Regions from separate parts of the Streptomyces sp. Edi4 genome, predicted to be linked through region 1. Evidence: riboswitches for the same ligand, from Rfam matches in the RefSeq annotation. Region 1 holds a riboswitch; each other region holds the start of a gene.
What was found. Region 1 has a riboswitch for cobalamin ahead of ABR738_RS27145 (ribonucleoside-diphosphate reductase subunit alpha). Riboswitches for the same ligand answer to the same signal wherever they lie in the genome.

Region 1 (3,268 bases):
TGTGGCCGGGCTCCGCCGTCTGGTTGGCGGTGCGGTTGGAGGCGTCCTTGAACGTCATCCAGCCGTTGCCGGTCTGCGCGAGGGTGCGCATCATGCGGCCGTACAGGTCGCGCGCGGGCATGGTCTTGCGGGCGAGCCCGGCGGCCTCGGCCTTGCGGTATGCGGCGTCGAACTCCTCGCCCCACAGGTCCACGAGCTCGGGCACGTCGGCCGGCGAGAACAGCGACCAGGCGCCGTCGGCCTCCACGCGGCGCATGAACTCGTCGGGGATCCAGTGCGCGAGGTTCAGGTTGTGCGTACGGCGCTGGTCCTCGCCGGTGTTGTCGCGCAGCTCGAGGAACTCCTCGATGTCGGAGTGCCAGGTCTCCAGGTACACCGCGGCCGCGCCCTTGCGGCGGCCGCCCTGGTTGACCGCGGCCACCGAGGCGTCCAAGGTCTTGAGGAAGGGGACGATGCCGTTGGAGTGGCCGTTGGTGCCCCGGATCAGCGAACCGCGCCCACGCACCCGGGAGTAGGAGAGCCCGATGCCGCCCGCGTGCTTCGAGAGCCGCGCCACCTGGTGGTAGCGGTCGTAGATGGAGTCCAGCTCGTCCAGCGGCGAGTCGAGCAGGTAGCAGGACGACATCTGGGGGTGTCGGGTGCCGGAGTTGAAGAGCGTGGGGGAGGACGGCAGGTAGTCCAGGCGGCTCATCAGGCCGTACAGGGACGCCACTTCGTCCAGGGCGCGCGCCGACTCGTCCTCGGCGAGGCCGGACGCCACGCGCAGCATGAAGTGCTGGGGGGTCTCGACGACCTTGCGGGTGATCGGGTGGCGCAGCAGGTAGCGGGAGAAGAGGGTGCGCAGGCCGAAGTAGCCGAAGCGGTCGTCGGCGCCGTCGGCGAGCGCGGCGTCCACCAGGGAGTCCAGGCGGGCGGCGTGGGCGCGGACGAACGCGAGGGTGCGGTCGGCGATCAGACCCTCGCGGTGACCGGTCTCCACGGAAGCCGAGAACGACACAGCGCCCTGGCTCGCGGCCTCTTCGGCGATGGTGACCGTCAGGAGGCGGGCGGCGAGTCGGGAGTACGCCGGGTCCTCGGAGATGAGCCCCGCGGCCGCCTCGGTGGCCAGCTCCCGCAGCTCGGCCGCGTCGGAACGGGCGTTGCGGCCCCGCAGCGCGGCGGCGGCGACCCGGCCCGGGTCGGTGTCCGGGAGGTCGGCGGTGAACTCGGTCAGGGTCCGCAGCAGCGCGGTCCCGGGGGCATCCGCGAGCTCATCGGTGATCGCTGAAGCGGGATCCGCTGGGGCGATGGTCACGTGGGGGGCACTCCCTCGCTCGGCACGGGGCCTTCGGGGGAGGCGTCGGCGCGCGTCGGGGCAGCCCTCAGCGCGTCGTCCACCGGCCCAACCGCGAGGCCCGGACGTCTGGCACCCGGATCGGTCGAACCGGGAGCGCCGTCGGCAGGTTGTCGGACTCGGCCCGTACGTATCCGTACGAGTCATACCGTTGCGGGACAGTTCCGGATTCGCACCGGATTCCCCTGCGGCGACAGCGAGGACGAGCATACATGTGGGGGGCGCTGTGGGTGGCGCCCCCCACATGTTGTGTCGTCGGTCGATCCGCCTCCGACTGTCAGGGGCCTCCGCTATCGTCGGTGACAGAGCCCTGAAGGAGGCGAGCCGACATGACCGCGACGACTGACCGGCCCCACATGCTGACGGAGGATTTCGAGGCCGTCGCGCGCATAGCCGCCCGTGAGAGGGAGGGGACGCGGCTCGAATTCATCAACGGGGTCATCAGGAGCAAGGCCATGCCGGACGGGGACCACGGGCGGATCATCCAGTGGCTCACGCGCATCTGCGTACAGCATCGGCCGGAGCTGTGGTTGCATCCGGGGCAGGGGATCAAGGCTCAGCAGTACCGGGCGGGGCGAGCGATCCCGGGCGGGGCGCTCGCGCCATCCGACGCCTTCGTCGGACAGGGTGACTGGGTGGACCCCGAATCGATCCTCATGGTGGTAGAGGTGACCTCGTGGGACTCCGACACGCACCGTCGTGACCACGTCGAGAAGCCGCAGGCTTACGCCGAGACCGGCATTCCCCTGTATCTGCTGATCGACCGGGCCGCGTGCGAGGTCTCCGTATACAGCGAGCCCGATGGCCACCGGTACGCGTCGGTGCGCACCCTCCCCTTCGGCCGGGACATCGAGCTTCCCGAGCCGGTGGGGATCACCCTCCAGACCGAGCAGCTCAAGGACTGGGTGCGCTGACCCACACGACGAAGGGCCGTGGCACCCCGGGTGCCACGGCCCTTCGTCGTTCAGCGGAACCTCAGTGCGCCGCCCCCGCCGTCGCCGGCGGCAGCTCGGTTGCGACGCCCGGGTCGCCCGCGTCCGCCGTGTAGTCCTCCGGCGAGGTCTCGTCGACGCCGTCGGGGGCCTTCACCGCGCGCAGGACGAAGGTGAGGACCACGGTGACCACCACGTTCAGGACGAACGCCGTGAGGCCGATGTAGCCGATCTCGCCGATGCCCGGGATCTCCTTGGAGGAGCCGCCGAAGTGCTTCTGCGTGGGCGAGGCCACCCCGTACGCGGCGAGCGTGCCGTAGACCATGCCCACCGCCCAGCCCGCGAGCAGCGCCCAGCGGTGGAACCAGCGCGTGAACAGGCCGCCGACCAGGGCCGGGAAGGTCTGGAGGATCCAGATGCCGCCCAGGAGCTGGAAGTTGATGGCCACGGTCTTGTCCATGGTCAGGACGAAGACCAGCGCGCCGACCTTCACCACCAGCGAGACCAGCTTGGAGACCTTGGCCTCCTGCGAGGGCGTCGCGTCGGGCTTGATGAAGTCCTTGTAGATGTTGCGGGTGAAGAGGTTCGCCGCCGCGATGGACATGATGGCGGCCGGCACGAGCGCGCCGATGCCGATCGCCGCGAAGGCGACGCCCGCGAACCAGTCGGGGAACATGTCCTCGAAGAGCTGCGGGATGGCGAGCTGCCCGTTGGTGACCTTGACGCCGGCCGCGATCGCCATGAAGCCGAGCAGTGCGAGCAGGCCCAGCATCAGCGAGTACAGCGGCAGGATCGTGGTGTTGCGGCGGATGACGTTGCGGCTGCGCGAGGAGAGCGTGGCCGTGATCGAGTGCGGATACATGAACAGCGCGAGCGCCGAGCCGAGCGCGAGCGTGGCGTACGTCCACTGGCTCTTCTCGCCGGGCACGAGCGCCCCGGTCGGCTTGCCCCCGGGCGGCCCGGCGAACTTGTGCTGCGCCGCGCTGAAGATGGCGTCGAAGCC
Region 2 (3,268 bases), 2.5 Mb from region 1:
TCGGGGCCCGGCAGATCCAGATGATCGCGATCGGCGGTGCCATCGGCACCGGCCTCTTCCTCGGCGCGGGCAAGGCCATCTCCAAGGCCGGACCCAGCCTCATCCTGGCGTACGCCATCGCCGGCCTCGTCATCTTCTTCATCATGCGCGCCCTCGGCGAGCTGCTCATGTACCGGCCCGTCTCGGGCTCCTTCTCGGAGTACGCCCGCGAGTTCATCGGCCCGTTCTGGGGCTATGTGACCGGCTGGACGTACTGGCTCTTCTGGGTCGTCACCGGCATCACCGAAGTGACCGCGGCCGCCCAGTACATGTCCTTCTGGACCCACGGCAGCATCCCGCAATGGGCGTACGCCCTGATCTTCACGCTCATCCTGTACGCCGTGAACCTCATCTCCGTGAAGCTCTTCGGCGAGCTGGAGTTCTGGTTCTCCATGGTCAAGGTCACCGCCATCGTCGGCATGATCCTGATCTGCGCCGGCATCCTGACCGTGGGCTTCTCCGACGCCGCGGACACCGCCACCGTCGCCAACCTCTGGAACGACCACGGCTTCTTCCCCAAGGGCATCGGCGGCACGCTGATGACGCTCCAGATCGTGATGTTCGCCTTCCTCGCCGTCGAGCTGGTCGGCGTGACCGCGGGCGAGTCCAAGGACCCCGAGAAGACGCTGCCCAAGGCCATCAACACCGTGCCGTGGCGCATCGCCGTCTTCTACATCGGCGCCCTGATCATGATCCTCTCGGTCGTCCCGTGGCACGAGTTCCAGCCCGGCGTGAGCCCCTTCGTCGCCGCGTTCCAGAAGATGGGCCTCGGCGTCGGCGCGGGCATCGTCAACTTCGTCGTGCTGACCGCCGCGCTCTCCTCCTGCAACTCGGGCATGTACTCCACCGGCCGCATGCTGCGCGACCTCGCGCTCAACGGCCAGGGCCCCAAGGTCTTCACCAAGCTCACCAGGAGCGGCACCCCGCTGGTGGGCACCTCGGTCTCCGCCGGGCTCATGCTGGTCGGTGTCTGGATCAACTACGTCGCGCCCGGCAAGGCCTTCGACTACGTCGTCTCCTTCGCCACCATCTCCGGCATGTGGGCCTGGATCATGATCCTGGTCTGCCAGATCCGCTACCGCGCCAAGTCCGACCGCGGCGAACTGCCACAGTCCACCTTCCGCGCCCCCGGAGCCCCGTGGACCAGCTGGTTCGCGCTGCTCTTCATCGGCATGGTCATCGTCATGATGGGCATCGACAAGGACTCCCGCGTCTCGCTGTACTGCGCGCCGCTGTGGGCCCTGATCCTGGGCGTCTCCTACCTGGTCCTCAAGGCCAAGAACCCGGAGAACAAGGCGTTCGCCAAGCGCGACTGAGCCGCTGACCGGCACGTTCTCACCATGTGGGCCGCCGCGTATCGACACTCGATACGCGGCGGCCCCTTTGCTTATCCTTGCCGACATGCTGACCCTCACCCAGGCCCTCTACGACCAGCTCGTCGCGCACGCCCGCGCCGACCACCCCGACGAGGCGTGCGGTGTGGTCGCGGGCCCGGCCGGCACCGGCCGCCCCGAGCGCTTCATCCCCATGCTGAACGCGGCCCGCTCGCCCACGTTCTACGAGTTCGACTCGCAGGACCTCCTCAAGCTCTACCGCGAGATGGACGACCGCGACGAGGAGCCGGTGATCGTCTACCACTCCCACACCGCGACCGAGGCCTACCCCTCGCGCACCGACGTGTCCTACGCCAACGAGCCCGGCGCGCACTACGTCCTGGTGTCCACGGCGGACACGGACGGCGCGGGCGAGTTCCAGTTCCGCTCGTACCGGATCGTGGACGGTGTGATCACGGAGGAAGACGTCAAGGTCGTCGAGGCCTACTGAGTCGTACCCGGGCGCCGTGACGGATGGCGCGTACCGATCGAAATTCGCGCATACTGTCCGTACGAAATTTCGATCATCGGGCGGCAGGACCCAGGAAGCCGGTGCGAATCCGGCACGGTCCCGCCACTGTGACCGGCCCCGGGGGACCCCCTCGGAGCCGGAAGCCAGGAACTGACCTGCCGCCTTCTCCCATCGACAGGGGACGTGGAAATCCCCTTGGAGGAGCGCAGTCATGCTCTGGCGCCGCGCGGCACTCGCCGCCGCCCTGCTGTTCCCGCTCGCCGCGTGCACGACGCGGCCGCAGCCCGAGGCCACGGGCGCTACGGCCTCCGGCTTCCCGTACACCGTCACCAACTGCGGCGTGCGCACCACCTTCACCGCGCCCCCGAAACGGGCCGTGACGATGAACCAGCACGCCACCGAGGTGATGCTGGAGCTCGGCCTCGCCAAGTCCCTTGCCGGGACGGCCTACTTGGACGACAAGGTGCTGCCGAAGTACGAGGCGTCCTACCGCTCGGTCCCGGTCCTGGCCGCCGAGTACCCCTCCTACGAAAAGCTCCTGGCCGCCGACCCCGACTACGTCTACGGCGGTTACGCCTCGGCCTTCGCCGCGGGCGAGGGCCGAAGCCGCGAAGCCCTCGCCAAGAGCGGCATCAAGACCCGCCTCAACGTGGAGAACTGCCCCCGCGCCGGCGCGACCACGATGGACGACGTGTATGAGGAGGTCACCGAGGTCGGCCGCACCTTCGGGGTGCCCGAGCGGGCCCAGGCGTGGATACGGTCGGCCCAGGAGGCCAACGAGCGTACGCGGACGGCGCTTTCGGGCCGGGAGCCGGTGCCGGTGTTCGTCTACGACAGCGGCGACAAGACGGCGTTCACGGCCGGCGGCAAGGGCATCGGCAACGACATCGTGACGCGGGCGGGCGGACGCAACATCTTCGCGGACGACCTGAAGACGGCCTCCTTCGGCGACGCGAGCTGGGAGGACGTGGTGGCCCGCGCGCCGGAAACCATCCTCATCCTGGACTACGGCGGCACGAGCGTGGAGGCCAAGAAGAAGCGCCTGCGCGACGACCCGGCGCTCGCCTCGGTGCCCGCCGTCAAGAACAACAGCTTCGCGGTCCTCGCGCTGTCCGACATGGTGACGGGCGTACGGGCCCCGGACGCGGTGGCCAAGCTGGCCGCGCAGCTCGGGGCGGGAGCATGAGGGGGCGCCACCGCGCGGGCCCGCCGCCCCGTCCGGCCGGTCGAGAAGGAGGCCGCCGATGACCCCCCGCCGGCGCTACCTCGCGCTGCTCGGCGGCCTCACCATCGTGCTCCTGGCCGGCGCCACCGCCGGGCTCGCGCTCGGATCGGTACGGATACCGGCGGGGGAGGTGTGGGCCATCGTCACCGGCGCCGCCGA
Region 3 (3,268 bases), 3.4 Mb from region 1:
TCTCAGGGCCAGTCGCACCATGGACACCCTCAGAATTCTGGCCGCCTCAGGCTGGGACACCCGCTCCTCATCCCGGCACTGAACGGGGGAATTACTCCAACGCTTGGTGACGCTCGGATAAGAACGCTCAGCCATGACTACTATTCCCTAACTACCCGCAGTCGGCCCTGCTTGGACGCGACGTAGTAATGAGCGCCGAGCCCCACGGCATAAAGCGAAGCCGCTGGGGCCCCCGCCTACCGGCCGCTGTTCACCGCCGCCCCTGACGCCAACGGCGACGGCAAGCCCGACATCTGGTCGAGCGGCGACGACGCGAAGCTGTACTTCTACGACAACAGCGTGGGCTCCGGCACCGCCGTCGGGAGCGGGGGGTGGGAGGCCTTCCAGCAGCTCAGCTGAGCGTCGCGGAGGTGAATGGACGCCCGTGGGGGTGCGAGGACCCGGATCCGCGTCCTCACCCTCACGGGCGTCGCGGCGCGGCAGGGGTACGCCGGCGCCCTCTACAGCACCCTCAAACCCTGGACCCCGCCCACTTCTGCTCCACCTTCCCCAGCCGCCAGTACGCCAGCGCCGCCGCCCAGACCACCACGAACAGGCCGACGATGACGAAGCCCACGTTGTCCAGGTCCAGGGCCGCTATCCAGCCGCTGACCGGGTCGGTGAGGTCGAACTTCTCGTGGACGACGCCGACCAGTTCGATGGTGCCGATGAAGAACGCGACGGCGATCGAGAGGCCGGTGATGGTGAGGTTGTAGTAGACCTTGCGCACGGGGTTGGAGAACGCCCACTGGTAGGCGAAGTTCATGAACGTGCCGTCCAGCGTGTCGAAGAGGCTCATCCCCGCGGCGAACAGCAGCGGCAGGCACAGGATGGCGTACCAGGGCAGTCCGGCGGCGGCGCCCGTGCCGGCCATGACCATCAGGGTGACCTCGGTCGCGGTGTCGAAGCCGAGGCCGAAGAGGAAGCCGAGCGGGAACATCTGGCCCGGCCGCGAGATGGACTTGGTGAAGCGGCCCAGGACGCGGTTCATGAACCCCCGCGAGTCCAGGTGCGCTTCGAGCTCCTTCTCGTCGTACGCGCCCGACCGCATCGCGCGGAACACCTTCAGGATGCCGAACAGGGCCACCAGGTTGAGCGCGGCGATGAGGTAGAGGAAGGATCCGGACGCGGTGGTTCCGACGAGGCCGAGCACCTTGTGCGCGCTGGAGTCCTCGTTCATCAGGGTGCCCGCGAGCTGTGCGCCGCCGGCCACCAGGGCCGCCATGATGACGACGACGCTGGAGTGGCCGAGCGCGAACCAGAAGCCAACGGACACCGGCCGTTTGCCGTCGGCCATCAGCTTGCGGGTGGTGTTGTCGATGGCGGCGATGTGGTCGGCGTCGAAGGCGTGCCGCATGCCGAGCGTGTACGCGGTGATGCCGAGGCCGATGCCGTACGTCTTGGTGCCGACCGCGTAGTGCGCGGGGGCCACCAGGAGGAAGAGGATGCCGAACGCGGCCACGTGCAGGGCGGCTATCACCGCGAGCAACAGGCCGGTGCGGACGGTGTCCTCGCGGCGCCAGTGGAAGGCCGGTGAGACGGCGCCCGCCTCGGCGGACGTGGGGGTGGACAGGGTCATGCGGTCACGCTCCAGCACCTCGTGGATCACTTCGTGAGATGCCGCGGCCGGTCTCCTGGCTGACGGGTGGGTGCGACCGCCCCGGCCTTCCCAGCCAGGTGGATCCTGGCCAGTGGCCCGCGAGGGGACGGCTGCTCCCCCGTAGAACTGACGGGGGAACCCGATCACAGTGGCGAGGGCCGCTCCGGTTTCCCACCGGTCTTCCCGAACACCACGGCCAGGTCACCCTAGACGCTGGAGAGTTGCCCGCACAGCTGCACAGCTGTGCAGGTATCGAAGATCACACGGCGCGTCCGCCGCAGCCGGGCCTCGTGAAGACCGGGCCCCCGGGCGGACCCGGGCTCGGACGCGCACCGCCCGGGGCTCGGACGCGCACGGCCCGGGGCTCGGACGCGCACCGCGCTCCTGCGAGGATGCCGGTATGCATCTCGTCCCCGCCGACCGCGCCGGCCACCGCACCATCGACGGCCACCGCGTGTGTGACGCCATCGCCGCGATCGGCGACCCCACGCGCGTACGCGCCTGGGCCGACCGCTTCTCGCTGCTCGCCGACCCCAACCGGCTCGCCCTGCTGCTCGCGCTGCGCCGGGCCGGACCGCTGGCCGTCTCCGACCTGGCCGTCGCGACCGGCATGCGCGACCCGGCCGTCTCGCAGGCACTGCGTCTGCTGCGGGCCGCCGGTGCGGTCGCCGGCGAGAAGGACGGGCGGGTGGTGCGCTACCGGGTGGTGGACGAGGCGACCGCGCGCCTCCTGGACCAGTACGCGATGACGCCCTCGGGGACCGGCCCCGGCCACGCCTCGACGGCATGACCGGGACCGGGCGCGGCGACGGACCGGCCGCCGCCGGTGATCAGCGGCCGTCGTAGATCAGCGCGCGCACCATCCGGCACGTCGTCTCCGACGGCGGGTGGACGCCGATGAGGGCGGCGACGGTCCGTATCGTGCGGTCGGGCGCCTGCTCGGGCCGGTAGACGCCCGTGTCGAGCAGCGCGATGGCCAGGCGCATGGCCTTCAGGCGCCGGTTGTGCGACTCGTACCACGCGCGCGGACGCCCGGCGGGCAGCGGCACTTTGCGAAGGGGCGCGAGGGACAGCTGTTTCGGAGCGCGCGAGGTGAGTACGGCAGCGGTCATGGGCATCCTCCTGAGCAGTCGGGAACCCTCACTTACTGCCTCGATTTTACTGGGCACCACTGACAATCGGCCCTGGCCAGCGGCGCTTTGGGGACGTATTGCGGGTACTCTCGCGGGCATGGAGATCTGGATCAACCCGGCCTGTTCCAAGTGCCTCGGCGCGGTGAGTCTGCTCGACGCGGAGGGCGCCGACTACACGGTGCGCCGCTACCTCGAAGACGTGCCGTCCCCGGACGAGATCCGGGCCGTCCTCGACCGGCTCGGCCTCGAACCGTGGGACATCACACGCACCCAGGAACCCGACGCCAAGGAACTGGGCCTCAAGGACTGGCCGCGTGACGCGGACGCCCGCGAGCGCTGGGTGACGGCGCTCGCCGAGCACCCCCGGCTCATCCAGCGCCCGATCATCACGGCGGACGACGGCACGGCCGTGGTGGGCCGCACCGACGACGCCGTACGCGACGCCCTGACGCGGAAGTAGCGCCGCCTCAGGCCCCGTCGAGCTGGGCCTGCGCGT

Region 2: another riboswitch for cobalamin. It lies ahead of ABR738_RS15900 (ABC transporter substrate-binding protein); the one in region 1 lies ahead of ABR738_RS27145 (ribonucleoside-diphosphate reductase subunit alpha).
Region 3: another riboswitch for cobalamin. It lies ahead of nicT (Nickel transporter NicT); the one in region 1 lies ahead of ABR738_RS27145 (ribonucleoside-diphosphate reductase subunit alpha).

What each region holds. Positions count from the first base shown of each region.
Region 1 covers NZ_JBEJGY010000004.1:5,507,164-5,510,431, forward strand. The annotation lists gene ABR738_RS27145 (ribonucleoside-diphosphate reductase subunit alpha) at 1-1,294, opposite strand, end outside; cobalamin riboswitch at 1,421-1,549, opposite strand; gene ABR738_RS27150 (Uma2 family endonuclease) at 1,663-2,247, shown strand; gene mctP (monocarboxylate uptake permease MctP) at 2,309-3,268, opposite strand, start outside.
Region 2 covers NZ_JBEJGY010000004.1:3,029,492-3,032,759, reverse strand. The annotation lists gene ABR738_RS15910 (amino acid permease) at 1-1,355, shown strand, start outside; gene ABR738_RS15905 (M67 family metallopeptidase) at 1,441-1,863, shown strand; cobalamin riboswitch at 1,932-2,057, shown strand; gene ABR738_RS15900 (ABC transporter substrate-binding protein) at 2,096-3,070, shown strand; gene ABR738_RS15895 (FecCD family ABC transporter permease) at 3,129-3,268, shown strand, end outside.
Region 3 covers NZ_JBEJGY010000004.1:2,153,619-2,156,886, forward strand. The annotation lists gene nicT (Nickel transporter NicT) at 512-1,618, opposite strand; cobalamin riboswitch at 1,647-1,849, opposite strand; gene ABR738_RS11795 (ArsR/SmtB family transcription factor) at 2,040-2,429, shown strand; gene ABR738_RS11800 (hypothetical protein) at 2,470-2,751, opposite strand; gene ABR738_RS11805 (ArsC/Spx/MgsR family protein) at 2,870-3,232, shown strand; gene ABR738_RS11810 (Gfo/Idh/MocA family protein) at 3,240-3,268, opposite strand, start outside.